DNA from 2 places in the Streptomyces sp. NBC_01268 genome. Region 1 is predicted to be linked to the other one. Evidence: riboswitches for the same ligand, from Rfam matches in the RefSeq annotation. Region 1 holds a riboswitch; the other holds the start of a gene.
What was found. Region 1 has a riboswitch for cyclic di-AMP ahead of OG309_RS31420 (M23 family metallopeptidase). Riboswitches for the same ligand answer to the same signal wherever they lie in the genome.
Positions count from the first base shown of each region.

Region 1 (6,804 bases):
CTACCGGACCGTGTGCGTCGGCGGGGTCGGCTTCTTCAACGGGCGGCCGCCGCTCGGCGCGGTCCTGCCCGGCCTGTTCCAGGAGAGCCACTGGGAGCCCTCGTTCGGGGTCGCCTCACCCACCTCGTTCGAGTCGCAGGTGGAGCGCGCCGAGGAGGTCGTCGCCGCCCTCCCGCGCGACCGGCGCCTCTTCCTCTTCGTGAACGTGTCCGCCCTGCACCAGCCCAACTGGTTCCACCAGCCGGGCGCGAGCCGCGAGGCCGGTGACTCGCGGGCCACCCACGCCGCCGCCCTGGAGTACGTCGACCGGCACATCGGGCGCCTGTTCGCGGCCATGAGCAGCCGCCGCGACTGCTTCGCCGTCGTCTGCTCGGACCACGGCACCGCGTACGGGGACGACGGCTTCACCGGGCACCGGCTCGGCCACGAGAGCGTATGGAACGTGCCGTACGCACAGTTCGTCCTGCCCGGCCCGGACAGCATGGAGAACGCCGCATGACCCGCTCGACCGGGACGCCGCGCCCGTACCGCAGCTACGTCTACGCCTACCCGCACAAGACCGCGTACCGCCCGCTCCCCGAGCGGCCCCCGCTCGACGCGCTCTGGGCGGACGAGCCGAAGGACGCGCTCTCCCTCTACGCCCACATACCCTTCTGCGAGGTCCGCTGCGGCTTCTGCAACCTCTTCACCCGGATCGGCGCCCCCGACGAGCTGACGACCCGCTACCTCGACGCGCTGGACCGGCAGGCCGCGGCGGTGCGCGAGGCGCTGGGGGACGCGGGGCCGGTGCGGTTCGCCACGGCCGCGTTCGGCGGCGGGACGCCCACCTATCTGTCCGCCGCCGAGCTGGAGCGGCTCTGCGACATCGCCGAGCGACGGATGGGGGCCGACCTGCGGACGGTGCCGCTGTCCGTGGAGACCTCCCCGGCCACGGCGACCGCCGACCGGCTCGCGGTCCTCGCCGGGCGGGGCGCGACCCGGCTGAGCATCGGCGTGCAGAGCTTCGTCGAGGAGGAGGCCCGGGCCGCCGTGCGCCCGCAGCGCCGCGCCGACGTCGAGGCCGCCCTGGGACGCATCCGGGACACCGGCGTCCCGGTCCTCAACATCGACCTCATCTACGGCATCGACGGCCAGACCGAGGCGTCCTGGCGCCGCTCGCTCGACGCCGCGCTCCAGTGGCGGCCCGAGGAGCTCTACCTCTACCCGCTGTACGTCCGCCCGCTCACCGGCCTCGGCCGGCAGACCGGCGGGCAGGACGCCGACCGGGAGTGGGACGCGCAGCGGCTGCGGCTCTACCGGCACGGACGGGACCACCTCCTCGCCCACGGGTACCGACAGGTGTCGATGCGCATGTTCCGGCGCGCCGACGCGCCCGCGCTCGGCCCCGACGACCACGCCTGCCAGACCGACGGCATGATCGGCCTGGGCTGCGGCGCCCGCTCCTACACCTCGCGGCTGCACTACTCCTTCGACTACGCGGTCGGGATGCGCGAGATCCGCTCGATCATCGACACGTACACGGCGACGGCGGACTTCTCCCGGGCGGAGGTGGGCCGGCCGACCGGTCCGGACGAGGCCCGCCGCCGCCATCTGCTGCAGTCGCTGCTCCAGGCCGAGGGCATGGAGACCGCGGACTACACGGCCCGCTTCGGCGCCTCGCCCTTCGCGGACTTCCCGGCCGAGCTCGCCCGCTTCGAGGAGCTGGGCTGGCTGGACGGGGATGCTCCCGGCGGGCTGCTCCGGCTCTCCCCCGAGGGCCTCGCGTTCTCGGACGGGCTCGGCCCCGAGCTGTTCTCCCCGGCGGTGCGGGCGGCGATGGCCGCGTACGAGGCGAAGTAGCGGGGCCCGGCATGGATCTGACCCTGTTGTACCGGGGCCCCTTGGCCTCCTGCGACTACGACTGCCCGTACTGCCCGTTCGCCAAGCGCCGCGACAGCCGCGCGGCGCTGACGGCCGACCGGGCCGCCCTGGAGCGCTTCGCCGGCTGGGCGGCGGAGCGGCGGGACGACCGGCTGCGCGTCCTGTTCACCCCGTGGGGCGAGGGCCTGGTGCGCTCCTGGTACCGGCGCGCGCTGGTGGAGCTCTCCCGGCTGCCCCACGTGGAGCGGGTGGCGATCCAGACCAACCTGAGCTGCCGCACGGAGTGGCTGGACGAGGCCGACCCGGACAGCGTGGCCCTGTGGTGCACGTACCACCCGGGCCAGACCCCGTACGAGCGGTTCCTCGGCAAGTGCCACGCGCTCGCGGGGCGAGGCATCCGCTTCAGCGTGGGGATCGTCGGCCTGCCGGAGCACCTGGCCGCCGCCCGGCGGCTGCGCGCCGAGCTGCCGGCCGGCGTCTACCTGTGGGTGAACGCGGCCGAGGGCCGCACGTACACCGACGTGGAGGCCGAGGAGTGGACGCTCCTCGACCCCCTCTTCCCGTACAGCCGGCATCCGCACCGCTCGGCCGGGCTGCCGTGCCGCACCGGCGAGTCGGTCGTCTCGGTGGACGGCGACGGGACGGTGCGGCGCTGCCACTTCGTCAGGGCCGAGCTGGGCAACCTCTACGACGGGTCGTACCGGACCGCACTGCGCCCGCGGCCCTGTCCGCTCGCCGTCTGCGACTGCCACATCGGCTACGTCCACCTGGAGACGCTGCCGCTGTACGACGTGTTCGCCGGCGGCGTCCTGGAACGGATACCGGCCGGACTCCCCGCGTCCCCTAGAGGGGCATGAGGTCGGGGCGCTTGGCCTCGACGTGGTCCCCGGAGCTCTCGCCGCGCAGACGGCGTCCGATCCACGGGACCAGGTACTCCTTCGCCCAGTGGATGTCGTCCTTGCGGACCTCGAGGGTGCCGCGCGGAGCCTGCGGCGGCCACGGCTGGTCCGGGTCGGCCGGCACCGGCAGACCGAGGACCTGGGCGGCGCGCAGCGCGACCCGGGTGTGTCCCTCGGCCGACAGGTGGAGCCGGTCGTCGTCCCAGGCCCGCCGGTCCTGGACCGACTTCAGCGACCACAGGTCGAGCACCGGGCAGTCGTAGCGGTCGGCGATGCTCCGGACGTGGGCGGTGTAGGTGGCGATCTTCCCGCGCAGGTGCTTCAGGACGGGCACGTCGCGCGTGTCGAAGCCGGTCGTCACCATGACGGTGCCCACGGCGGAGGTCAGGTCGGCGACCGCGCGCTCGAAGCGCTCGGCCACGTCGTCGGGGTCGGTCCCGGGGCGGATGATGTCGTTGCCGCCGGCGCAGAAGGTCACCAGGTCGGGGGCGAGTTCCTTCGCCCGGGGGACCTGCTCCGCGACGATCTGGTCCAGAAGGCGCCCCCGCACCGCCAGGTTGGCGTAGCGGAAGGCGTCGTTCTCCGGCAGCTGGTCGGCGAGCAGGACCGCGAACCGGTCCGCCCATCCGACGTACGTCCCGTCGGGGCCGGGGTCGCCGACGCCCTCCGTGAAGCTGTCACCGATCGCCGCGTACGACCCGAATGCGTTCTTGTCTCTTGTTCTCGAATCGTCTGCCACGGGAACACATCTTTCCCTTACGGATGTGACCTACGCGACCGTAAGGAGGGGTTGACGGCGGGTGACATATGCCACCGATAAAGATTCCACCAAGCCGGAATACGCCGGAGGCCCGGCACGTGGGTGCCGGGCCTGCGGGGTGAACCCGTGGAGTTCGCGGGGTCAGCAGCCTCAGATGCTGACGCCGTGCTGGCGCAGGACGGCCAGCGGGTCGATGTCGGAGCCGTACTCCGGCCCGGTGCGCATCTCGAAGTGCAGGTGGGGTCCGGTGACGTTGCCGGTCGAACCGGAGAGGCCGATCTGCTGGCCGCCGCTGACCGTCTGGCCGGCGGAGACGGAGAGCGAGGAGAGGTGCCCGTACTGCGAGAAGGTGCCGTCGGCGTGCTGGATGACGACCTGGTTGCCGTACGCGCCGCCCCAGCCGGCCGAGTAGACGGTGCCCGGTCCGACCGCCCGGACGGTGGTCCCGGTGGAGGCGATGAAGTCGACGCCGGTGTGGTAGCCGGAGGACCACATCGAGCCGGAGGCCCGGTACGGGGTGGAGACGCCACCGCCGGCGATGGGAGTGACCCAGCCGGAGGAGGTGGTCTGGCCCGCCGAGGAAGAGGAAGAGGAGGAGGAAGAGGAGGAGGAAGAGGAGGACGAAGAAGAAGAGGAGGACGAGGACGCGGAGGACGACGAGGCCGTCGAGGTGGCGGCGGCCGAGGAGCGCTCGCTGTCGCGGGAGGCGCGGGTGTCGTCGCCGGTGCTCTTCGCGCTGCGCTCGGCCTTCGGCGCGTGGGCCTTGGCGGTGCCCTTGGCGCCGAGGGTGAGCTTCATGCCGGGGAGGATCAGCGAGGGGTCCTCGCCGACGACCTGGCGGTTGTCGCGGTAGAGCTTCTGCCAGCCGCCGGCCAGGTGGTGCTCGCCGGCGATCTTGGACAGGTAGTCGCCGCGGACGACGGTGTACGCCTTGGGGGCGGCGGCGGGCTTGGCGGCCGGCGCCTGGGCGGGGGCCGCGGCGGCGACGGCCTGCGGGGCCTTCGCGGTCGGGGCGGCCTGCTCGGCGGCGTGTGCGCCGGTCGCGCCGATGAGCGGCAGGGCGACGACGGCGCCACCGGTGCCTGCGGCGACGAACCCGCGGGTGATCGGGTTGACCTTGGGACGGCGGTGCTTACCCTTCGCGGGCATGGCGAATTCCTCTCCGTCGCCTGCGAGGTGAGCTGTCGGGTTCGGACTGGAGATGTCCGGCAGCGCTTGCGCGCGGCTTCACCCCGAGCCGTCCTTCTTCGAGGGATCGGCGAACTACCTGGGTCCCCCGCTCCTGCCTTGTACGGGTGGTGTGCGGATTCCGGGCGGCGGCAGGATTAGGCGGTCCGTCCGGATTGAGCGCGACGCTAGACGAGGCGGGTGGGCGTGAACAAGCCACTGATTTCCCGACAGTGACTCAGGCGCGATTTCCGGCCGGAATTACGGTCACCCTCCGTGGATGACGGTCCCTCGATTTCCCTTTCCGGAAGGGAATTTGGAAAAGACGATCAGGCACGGTCCGTCACGTCTATGACGCTGCTCACGCGCCGAATGCCATCTCCCCCGGTATCAGGGCGCGTTACCCCTAAGGGTTCAATTCGGACAGAACACCCATTACAGCCCGAGGGGGTGCGGCCGGGGCCCCTCACCTGGATGATTGCCCCAGGAACCGATCTCGAGACCAGGAGCATCCGTGACGCAGACGACGACCGAGCCCGAGCTGACCGGCGTACGCAACTTCCGCGACCTCGGCGGGCTGCCGACGGTGGACGGACGGAGCGTGCGCGCCGGACGCCTCTTCCGCAGCGGTCACCTGGCGCACGCCACGGCGGAGGACGCGACGTTTCTCGCCACCCTTGCCCTGCACACCGTCTTCGACTTCCGCAACGAGGCCGACCGGCGCATGGAGGGGGCGGACGTGGAGCTGCCCGGCGTGCGGAACGTGAACATACCGCTCAACGACCCGGCCGACGGCAAGGAGTTCTGGAAGCTGGTGCGTTCGGGCGACCTGGCGCAGCTGCGCGAGATCCTGGGCGACGGCAAGGCCGCGGCCCGGATGTCCGATTCGTACCAGAAGATGATTGTGGAGCGGACGGCCGAGCACAGCCGCGTCCTGCACGCCATGGCCGAGGAGAGCGTGCCGGCCCTGATGCACTGCGCCGCCGGCAAGGACCGCGCCGGTCTGTCCATCGCGATCACGCTGCTCGCCGTCGGCGTCGAGCGCGAGGCGATCGAGGCGGACTACGTGAAGTCGAACGAGCCGCACCGCCGGTACAAGGTGCAGCGCAGCTCCACCGCCGAGGGCGCCATGTCGCCCGAGGTGATGGAGCTGCTGAGCCCGCTCTTCGACGCGCGGGTGGAGTATCTGCGGGCCGCCTTCGCGACCATCGAGGAGACCTGGGGTTCGGTCGACGCCTACCTGGCGGAGGGGCTGCGGCTCGCCCCTCAGACCCGGGAGCGGCTGCGCGAGCGGCTGCTCGTCGAGGCGTAGCCTCCGCGCTCCCTACTGGCCGCCGCCCATCGCGAACAGCAGGTAGAGGAAGCCGGCGAAGAGGTGCCCGGCGATCAGGTAGGCGAAGAGGCGGAGCACCAGCCCCTTCGGGAACTTGCCGTTGCCACGCTCTTCGCCGGTGTCCGGTACGGAGTTCTGGGACATGTCGGTCCTTTCCACGGTCGGGGGACTCGGAGGGTCAGCGCCGGTGCGGGGTCCCGTCGCCGAGGCACAGCTCGGCGACGGGACTCTGCATCAGGGTGTGGACGAAGAGCAGCTCGGCCCCGGCGCGGGTGGCGGCGCCGATCCGGTGCGGGGTGAGCGAGTCGAAGTGCGCGCTGTCCCCGGGATCGAGGACGTGCACCGTGTCGCCGAGGGCGAGCCGCACGCGGCCCTCCAGGACGTGGATCCACTCCTCGCCGGGGTGGACCCGCACGATGTCGGCGCGGGTGGCGTAGGGCACGTGCACGCGCAGGCACTGCAGGGCGCGCCCGGCGCCGCCGGCCTGGCGGTAGATCCAGCCGTCGGCCTCGACCGGTTCGGAGCGCCCGGCCCGGACGACCGGGTCGTGCTCGGGCGGCGTCTCGCCCAGGAGCTCGGAGACCGTCGTACCGTAGATGCGGGACAGGGCCAGCAGCATCGGCAGCGAGGGCTGTCGGTTACCCGTCTCCAGGCGGGACAGGTGGGCCGGCGAGAGTCCGGCCCGCTGGGCGGCCGCCTCCAGGGTGAGCCCCCGGCGGCGGCGCAGGGCCCGCAGCTGCGGAGCGACGTCCGGCAGGACGTCGGGCGCGGCGGGGGCGGCAGGG
Region 1 is NZ_CP108454.1:6,968,715-6,975,518, reverse strand. Features, by position in the region: gene OG309_RS31440 (STM4013/SEN3800 family hydrolase) at 1-499, shown strand, start outside; gene OG309_RS31435 (STM4012 family radical SAM protein) at 496-1,839, shown strand; gene OG309_RS31430 (STM4011 family radical SAM protein) at 1,851-2,717, shown strand; gene OG309_RS31425 (SGNH/GDSL hydrolase family protein) at 2,704-3,498, opposite strand; gene OG309_RS31420 (M23 family metallopeptidase) at 3,670-4,668, opposite strand; cyclic di-AMP (ydaO/yuaA leader) riboswitch at 4,673-4,827, opposite strand; gene OG309_RS31415 (tyrosine-protein phosphatase) at 5,201-5,998, shown strand; gene OG309_RS31410 (DUF6126 family protein) at 6,011-6,163, opposite strand; gene OG309_RS31405 (helix-turn-helix domain-containing protein) at 6,198-6,804, opposite strand, start outside.

Region 2 (6,804 bases), 6.4 Mb from region 1:
GCGCCCGCCGCCGATCAGACGGCCGAACCCGCGGCCGTCTGATCCGTCCGGCCGGGCCCGCCCGTCGTATCCTCGGCGCGGCGGGCCCGGGTGGTCCCGGCGCGAGGACGGAAGAGGTCGGACAAGGTGGCGGACAGCAGCAGGGCCGGGGCGACGGCCAAGGAGGCCGGATCGGGCCCGCTCGGAGCGCGGGCCCGCGAGGCCGTCCTGCAGCGCATCGTCGACCGGCGGTACGAACAGGGCGCGCGGCTCGTCGAGCGGGAGGTCGCCGAGGAGCTCGGCATGTCGCGCGTACCCGTCCGCGAGGCGCTGCGTGCGCTCGTCGCCGAGGGCCTGCTCGAACTGCTCCCGCACAGCGGGGTGCGCGTACGGCGCCTGGAGCGCACCGACGTGGAGCATCTGTACGAGGTGTGGGAGCCCCTGGCGGTCCAGGCCTCGCGGCTCGCGGCCCGGGTCGCGGCGGCGGGTGACCCCGCGGGGCTGACCGCGCTGGAGGCGACGCTCCACCAGGCCGAGTCGGCGGCGGCCGAGGCCGAGGGGACGCGGGAGGTCGCCGCGCACACGGCGTTCCACGAGGGCGTCGTCGCCATGGCCGGCAATCCGCTGCTCGCGCGCATGATGGAGCAGTTGAGCTGGCAGTTGCGCCTGCTCTTCGGGCTCCGCGAGGAGCCCGCCCACATGCGGGCCCAGCACGCCGAGATGTTCCGGCACATCGCCGCGGGGGACGCGGAGGCGGCGGGGGCCAGCACGCTGCTGCACGTGCGGGACAGCCGGGCGGTCGCCCTGCGCTCCCTCTTCGGCGACGCCTGAGAGAATTTGTATACCAAAAGCGAGGCCCGACTCCAGCTCCCCCTTGGCGATGCCTTCAGGATCGGCTTCCATCTGGCGATTCCCCGCCCCTGATGCCCTTCCCTTGTTCGGTGCACCTTGATTGGTATACAAAAACGGGGAGCCGTTGGCCCCCTCCTCAAGGAGTCCCCATGCAGCCGTCCTCCCCCTCCCCCGCGCTCTCCCGTCGCACGATGCTGGCGGGCGCCGCCGCCCTGGCCGGAACGACGGCCACCGCGGGCGCCGCCGCCCCCGCGACGGCCGCCCCCGTCGAAGCAGTGGCGGCCACCGGCGCCGCTGCCGGCCGGCAGCGCGACAGGACGGTGGTCTTCCGCAACGTGCGCGTCTTCGGCGCGGCGAAGCCGACGGACCTCGTGGTCGTCGACGGGCGCGTCTCGGGCCGCCCCGCACCGCACGGGGCGAAGGTCGTCGACGGCGGGGGCCGGATCGCGCTTCCGTCGCTGGTGGACGCGCACATCCATCCCGACAAGACGACCTGGGGCGGCTCCTGGGTGTCGCGGCGCCCGGCGAGCGGCATCGCCGACTACGTCGCGCAGGACGTGGAGCTGTTCCGCAGCCAGCGCCGGCCGGTCGCCGAGCGCGCGTACGGGCTGATGTCCCACGCCGTCGCCCGCGGCACCCGGGCGATGCGCGCCCACGCCGACGTGGCCCCGGCGTACGGCCTGGCCGGAGTGCAGGGCGTCGCCGACGCGCGGGCGCGGCTTCGGCACGCGCTCGACGTCCAGATCGTCGCGTTCCCCCAGCACGGTGTGATCCGGACCCCGGGGACGGCGAAGCTGCTGGAGGACGCGGCCCGCGAGGGACTCGTGGACATGATCGGCGGCATCGACCCCATCGGCTTCGACCAGGCCCTCGAGGAGCAGCTCGACCTGGTCTTCGGCATCGCGGACCGCCACGGCGTCGGCGTGGACATCCACCTGCACGACCGCGGCGAGAAGGGGATCAAGGCCATGCGCGGCATCATCGACCGCACCCGCGCCCTCTCCCTCTCGGGCAAGGTCACCGTCAGCCACGTCTTCTGCCTGCCCGCCCTGTCCGACCGCGACCTGGGCGCGATCGCCGCCGATCTGGGCGCCCAGGACATCGCCCTCACGACCGTCGCCCCCTCCGACTCGCTGGTCCTGCCGATCGCCCGGCTGCGCGAGCACGGCGTACGGGTCGGCCTCGGATCCGACGGCGTGCGGGACTCCTGGAGCCCGTTCGGCAACGCGGACATGATGCACCGCGCCCACCTGCTCGGCTGGGTCACGGACGTCCGCCTCGACGACGAGCTGACCGACTGCTACGGCGTCGCCGCGAACGGCGGTGCGGACGTCATGGGCCTGCCGCACGCCGACCTCCGGCCCGGCGCGCCGGCCGACTTCGTCCTCGTACGGGGCGAGTGCCTGCCCCAGGTCGTGGTGGACATGCCGCGCCGGGACCTGGTCGTGCACGGCGGCGTCGTGGTGGCCCGCGACCGGGAGTTCCTCGCCTGAACGGCGGGCGAGGCGCAGGCGTCTGGCCGACCGGTGAGGCGTGACGGACGCCGGTGAGCTTCTGGGACGCGGTCCACAGGCGCTCACCGGCGACGTCGCCGCACGTCCCGAAGCCGTCGGCGGTGCGGCCGTGGGATCGAGGCCACCTCGGCGGAGACTCCGACCCGGAGGCCGCCCGGCCCCGTCAGTAGGCGCCGTTGACGTTGTCGATCGAGCCGTAGCGGGCGGCCGCGTAGTTGCAGGCGGCCGTGATGTTGGCCACCGGGTCGTAGAGGTCGAAGGCCGTGCCGGCCACGTGGTAGGCCTGGAAGGTGGGCTCGATCACCTGGAGCAGGCCCTTGGACGGCGTGCCGGCGAGGGCGTTGGAGTCCCAGTTGTTGATGGCCAGCGGGTTGCCCGAGGACTCGCGCATGACGTTGCGGTAGATGCCGTCGTAGCTGCCCGGGATGCCGTTCCTGGCCATGATGTCGAGGGACTCGCGGATCCAGCCGTCCAGGTCGTTCGAGTACGAGACGGCCGAGGCCGCCGACGAGACCGCGGCCTGGACCACGGCGGGCGACGCGGCGGACGACGGGTGCGAGACCGCCGGACGCGCGGCGGCGGCGCCGGTCGCGGCTGCCGTACGCGCCACCGCCGGACGCGCCGCGCTCCCGGCACCCTTGGCGTTCTTGGTGTCGATGGTGAGTCGCAGACCGGGGCGGATGAGGCCCGGGTCCGCGCCGACGGCGGCGCGGTTGTCGCGGTAGATCGTCTTCCAGCCGCCGCTCACGTGGTGCTTCCGGGCGATCTTCGAGAGCGAGTCGCCGGCGACCACGGAATAGCGGACGGGGCCGCTCGCCTTCGCCGTCCCGACCGCCGCCTTTTCGATTGCGACGAATGCGACGGCGTGCACCGCCTGCGGGGCCCTCGGGGTCTCGGCCGCCGCGCCGGTGGCCCCGGCGAGCGGCAGGACGAGTGCGGCGCTGCCGGTGATGCCGACGACGGCCAGTCCGCGGGCGAGCGGGGTGTTCTTGGGGCGGCGGTGCTTCCCGGGTCCACGCATGGCGAATTCCTCTCCTTCGCCTGCGAGGTGAGCTGTCGGGTTCGGGCAGGAGCTGCCCGGCCGCGCTGCGCGCGGCTGCACCCCGAGCCGCCCCGGAGACCGGGACGGCGGCGAACCTGGGTCCCCCGCTCCTGCCGTACGAGTGGGTGAGTGCGGTGCCCGGGCGGCGGCAGGATTCGGCGTTCCGTCCGGATTGCGGGTGACCGTAGGCGAAGGAGAACAGCGAGAACAAGGGCCTGATTCGCAAAAGCAAGCAGATCTTTTATGGGGCGGAAAAGGATCAATCGGCGCTCTGTGATCCATTTCCCCAACTGGTTGCCGGACGCTGACGCGTGACGCCACGACAGCGTTCCGCGAGAACGTCCGACCGTGACTCAGATCACCGGCCACCCTTTAATCGGACATGTCCGGATCCGATTGATTTGAGGGATTAGGGAATCCGGCTTTCGACACCCCTGCTGAACCAGCCGCTGAACCCCTCGGACGCGTGGCGCCGCCGCTCCGCCCGCTCCAGCACCCGCTCGGCCTCCGCCCGCCACGTCTCCGCGCCCGCGCGGGGCGGCGGGAGGAACGGTCCCCGTTCCGGCGCGTCCGCCGCGGCGCCGAAGAAGTCGCCGCCCTTGCGCCGGACGTCGTCGGTGCCCCACGCCCGGCCCTGGCCGTGCCGCGGCACCTTCTGGAGGTGCGGGATGTGCTTGGCGCAGTGGATGTACGCCTCCTCCACGGTGATCTCCACCCAGCTCAGCGCGCGCCGCCCCGGCACCGGGTCGACCGTGAGTCCGGGGTGGCCGGCGCGCATCTCGTCGTCGGCCACGACCCGGGCCGTGCCGTTCACGTGGAGCCCGACGCGGTCCCGGAGGAAGTCCACCATCAGGAGGCCGACGTGCGGGTTCTCCTCGATGTTGCCGAGGCTGGCCTGCACCCCGTTCCCCCGGTACTCGGGGTAGGCGAGCCGCACCTCGTCCAGGACGTGGAGGAAGCCGGCCGGGCCAGCCCGGAAGGTGTTGTCGCAGGCCCCGTGCCGGTCGGCGGTGGCCAGGAAGAACATCTCCTGGCGGGCCACGAACTCCCGCATCCGGGGGTTGAGCCGGTCGAGGACCTGCTCGGCGTAGAACCGGTCGGCGCGCTCGGTGGTGCCCGTGCGCCGCTGGACCAGGTGCTCGCCGTCGCTTCCCGGGCGGACGGTGCGCGGCGGGGTCGCCGACCGCGGACCGGTGTGCTCGAAGGTGCTCAATTCCTCGCCCCGACCAGTTCTTCGATGGAGTCGTGCCGTATGCGGTGGGTGGGGATGCCGATGCCCACGAGGGTGTCGACACCGCGGCGGATCATGCCGGGCGGGCCGGAGAGGTACGCCTCGTACGTGTGCCACGGGCCGAACTCGCGCACGGCTCCGGACAGGCCCCCGGACAGGGCCGAGCCGGGACCGGTGTCGACGACCGGGCGCACGGAGAGCCAGGGGTGCGACTGCTGCAACCGCAGCATGGTCTCGATGTCGTACAGGTCGTCGTTGCTGCGGGCGCCGTAGAACACGTCGACGGAGCGGCGCCTGCCGTGCTGGGCGACGTCCTCGACCAGCGCCTTGATGGGGGCGATGCCCGTACCGCCACCGAGGCACAGCAGTCCGTTGTCGGTGTGGTGGTCGACGGTCATCGAGCCGCTGGGGCCGCCGAGCCGCAGGACGTCCCCGGGCCGGGCGCGGTGCACGAGCGCGTTCGACACCCAGCCCGCGGGCACGGCCTTCACGTGGAAGGAGAGCAGGCCGTCGGAGCGGGGCGCGGAGGCGAAGGAGTAGTGCCGCCAGACCCGTGGCCACCAGGGTGTCTCCAGGGCGGTGTACTGCCCGGCGCGGAAGGGGTACGGCTGGTCGGGGCGGACCGTGACGACGGCGACGTCGGCGGTGCGCGGCTCGTGGGCGACCACCTCCGCCTGCCACCAGGCGGGGGCCCGGAGCTCGTCCTGGGCGGCCGCGTCGATCATGATCTGGGAGATGGCGGTGTACGCGCCCACCCAGGCCGCCTCGGTCCGCGGGCCCCAGCTGTGCGGGGCGTGCTGCGCGAGGGCGCCGATCAGGCACTCGCCGACGGCCGGGTAGTGCTCGGGCAGCGTGCCGTACTTCCGGTGGCCGCGGCCGAGCCCGGTCAGGTACGCGGTGAGGGTGGCGGTGTCCTCGGCGTGCGTGGCGGCCGTGAGCAGCGCCTTGAAGAGCCGGTCGCGCTGGGCGTCCATCGCCGCCGGGAAGAGGGCCCGCAGGTCGGGGTGGCGGAGGAAGAGCAGGGCGTAGAAGTACGAGGTGACCTTGTCCGCGATCGGTTCGATCTCGGCCATCGTCCGGCGCAGCAACACCGCGTCGGGCGCGTCGTCCGGCACGGCCGCCCGCCCTGCCGCGGGTGCCTGCGCCGCGGTGGGCCGCTCGCCCGGGCCCGGCCCGAACCAGCCCCCCTGCCGCCCGTCACCACCAGCTGCCATCGGTCCGCCTCGCCTCGAACGTCTTTGGTCGGTCTTCGCCCGCGGAGTCCGCGTGTGCCCCTTTTCCCCTCTCCCCCACGGAATTCCCCGAGACGAATCGACGAATGAACGGGCCCGACCATACCTGCCGTCCGCTATCCGTCCAGTGCTGCGCTCCCGTCCCGACGATCACCTTGTTCTTCCAGGTCAGAGACTTGTTACTGATCAGTCGGGCAATTCGCGAGCCATCACGGACAGCAATCCTCCGGGGGTTTCGCGACGGAACACTCACGGACCTGTCAGCACTCCTCCACATTTCCCGGCTCCCGTCTTCATCTCTTTCACGATTTTCACGACTGGCGGTCCGCTTCCGGGGCGGGATGATGGAGGGGCTGCGGGGTGGAGGAGGGACACGGTCTGGATGAGCGCGGCGGCCTTCCCTGCCGGTCCGGACCCGGCGGACGGCGATCTCGCCATGGAGCCGGGCGGTCTCCTCGACGTGCTCGGGGTGGCCGCCGTCGTCCTGGACGAGCGCGGGCGGATCGTCCTGTGGAGCCCCCAGGCGGAGGTGGTCTTCGGCTATCCGACCGCCGAGGCACTCGGCCGCCCCGCCGTCACGCTGCTGGTGGAGGAGGAGCAGAGGGAACTGGTGCGGTCGCTGTTCGCCCGTGTGATGTCGGGCGCCGGGCCCTGGGCCGGGGTCTTCCCCGTACGGCACAAGGACGGCCGCACGATCCTGGTGGAGTTCCGCAACACCCGGCTCCAGGACGAGCAGGGGCGGCCCTACGCGCTCGGGCTCGCCTCGGACCGGGCCACCGTCCAGGACGTGGAGCAGAACCTGTCCCTGTCCTCGCTCCTGGTCACCCACTCCCCGATCGGCCTGGCCGTGCTGGACCACGGCCTCCGCTTCGTCCTGGTCAACCCCGCGCTGGAACGGATCGACGGCCTCGCCGCCGAAGGCCACCAGGGGCGCACGGTCCCGGAGGCGCTGGC
Region 2 is NZ_CP108454.1:569,943-576,746, forward strand. Features, by position in the region: gene OG309_RS02450 (MFS transporter) at 1-42, shown strand, start outside; gene OG309_RS02455 (GntR family transcriptional regulator) at 127-810, shown strand; gene OG309_RS02460 (amidohydrolase) at 981-2,324, shown strand; gene OG309_RS02465 (LysM peptidoglycan-binding domain-containing protein) at 2,509-3,366, opposite strand; cyclic di-AMP (ydaO/yuaA leader) riboswitch at 3,371-3,525, opposite strand; gene OG309_RS02470 (pyridoxamine 5'-phosphate oxidase family protein) at 3,797-4,600, opposite strand; gene OG309_RS02475 (globin domain-containing protein) at 4,597-5,832, opposite strand; gene OG309_RS02480 (SpoIIE family protein phosphatase) at 6,233-6,804, shown strand, end outside.
Region 2: it holds a riboswitch for cyclic di-AMP, as region 1 does, so the genes downstream of both, OG309_RS02465 (LysM peptidoglycan-binding domain-containing protein) here and OG309_RS31420 (M23 family metallopeptidase) in region 1, are expected to answer to the same signal.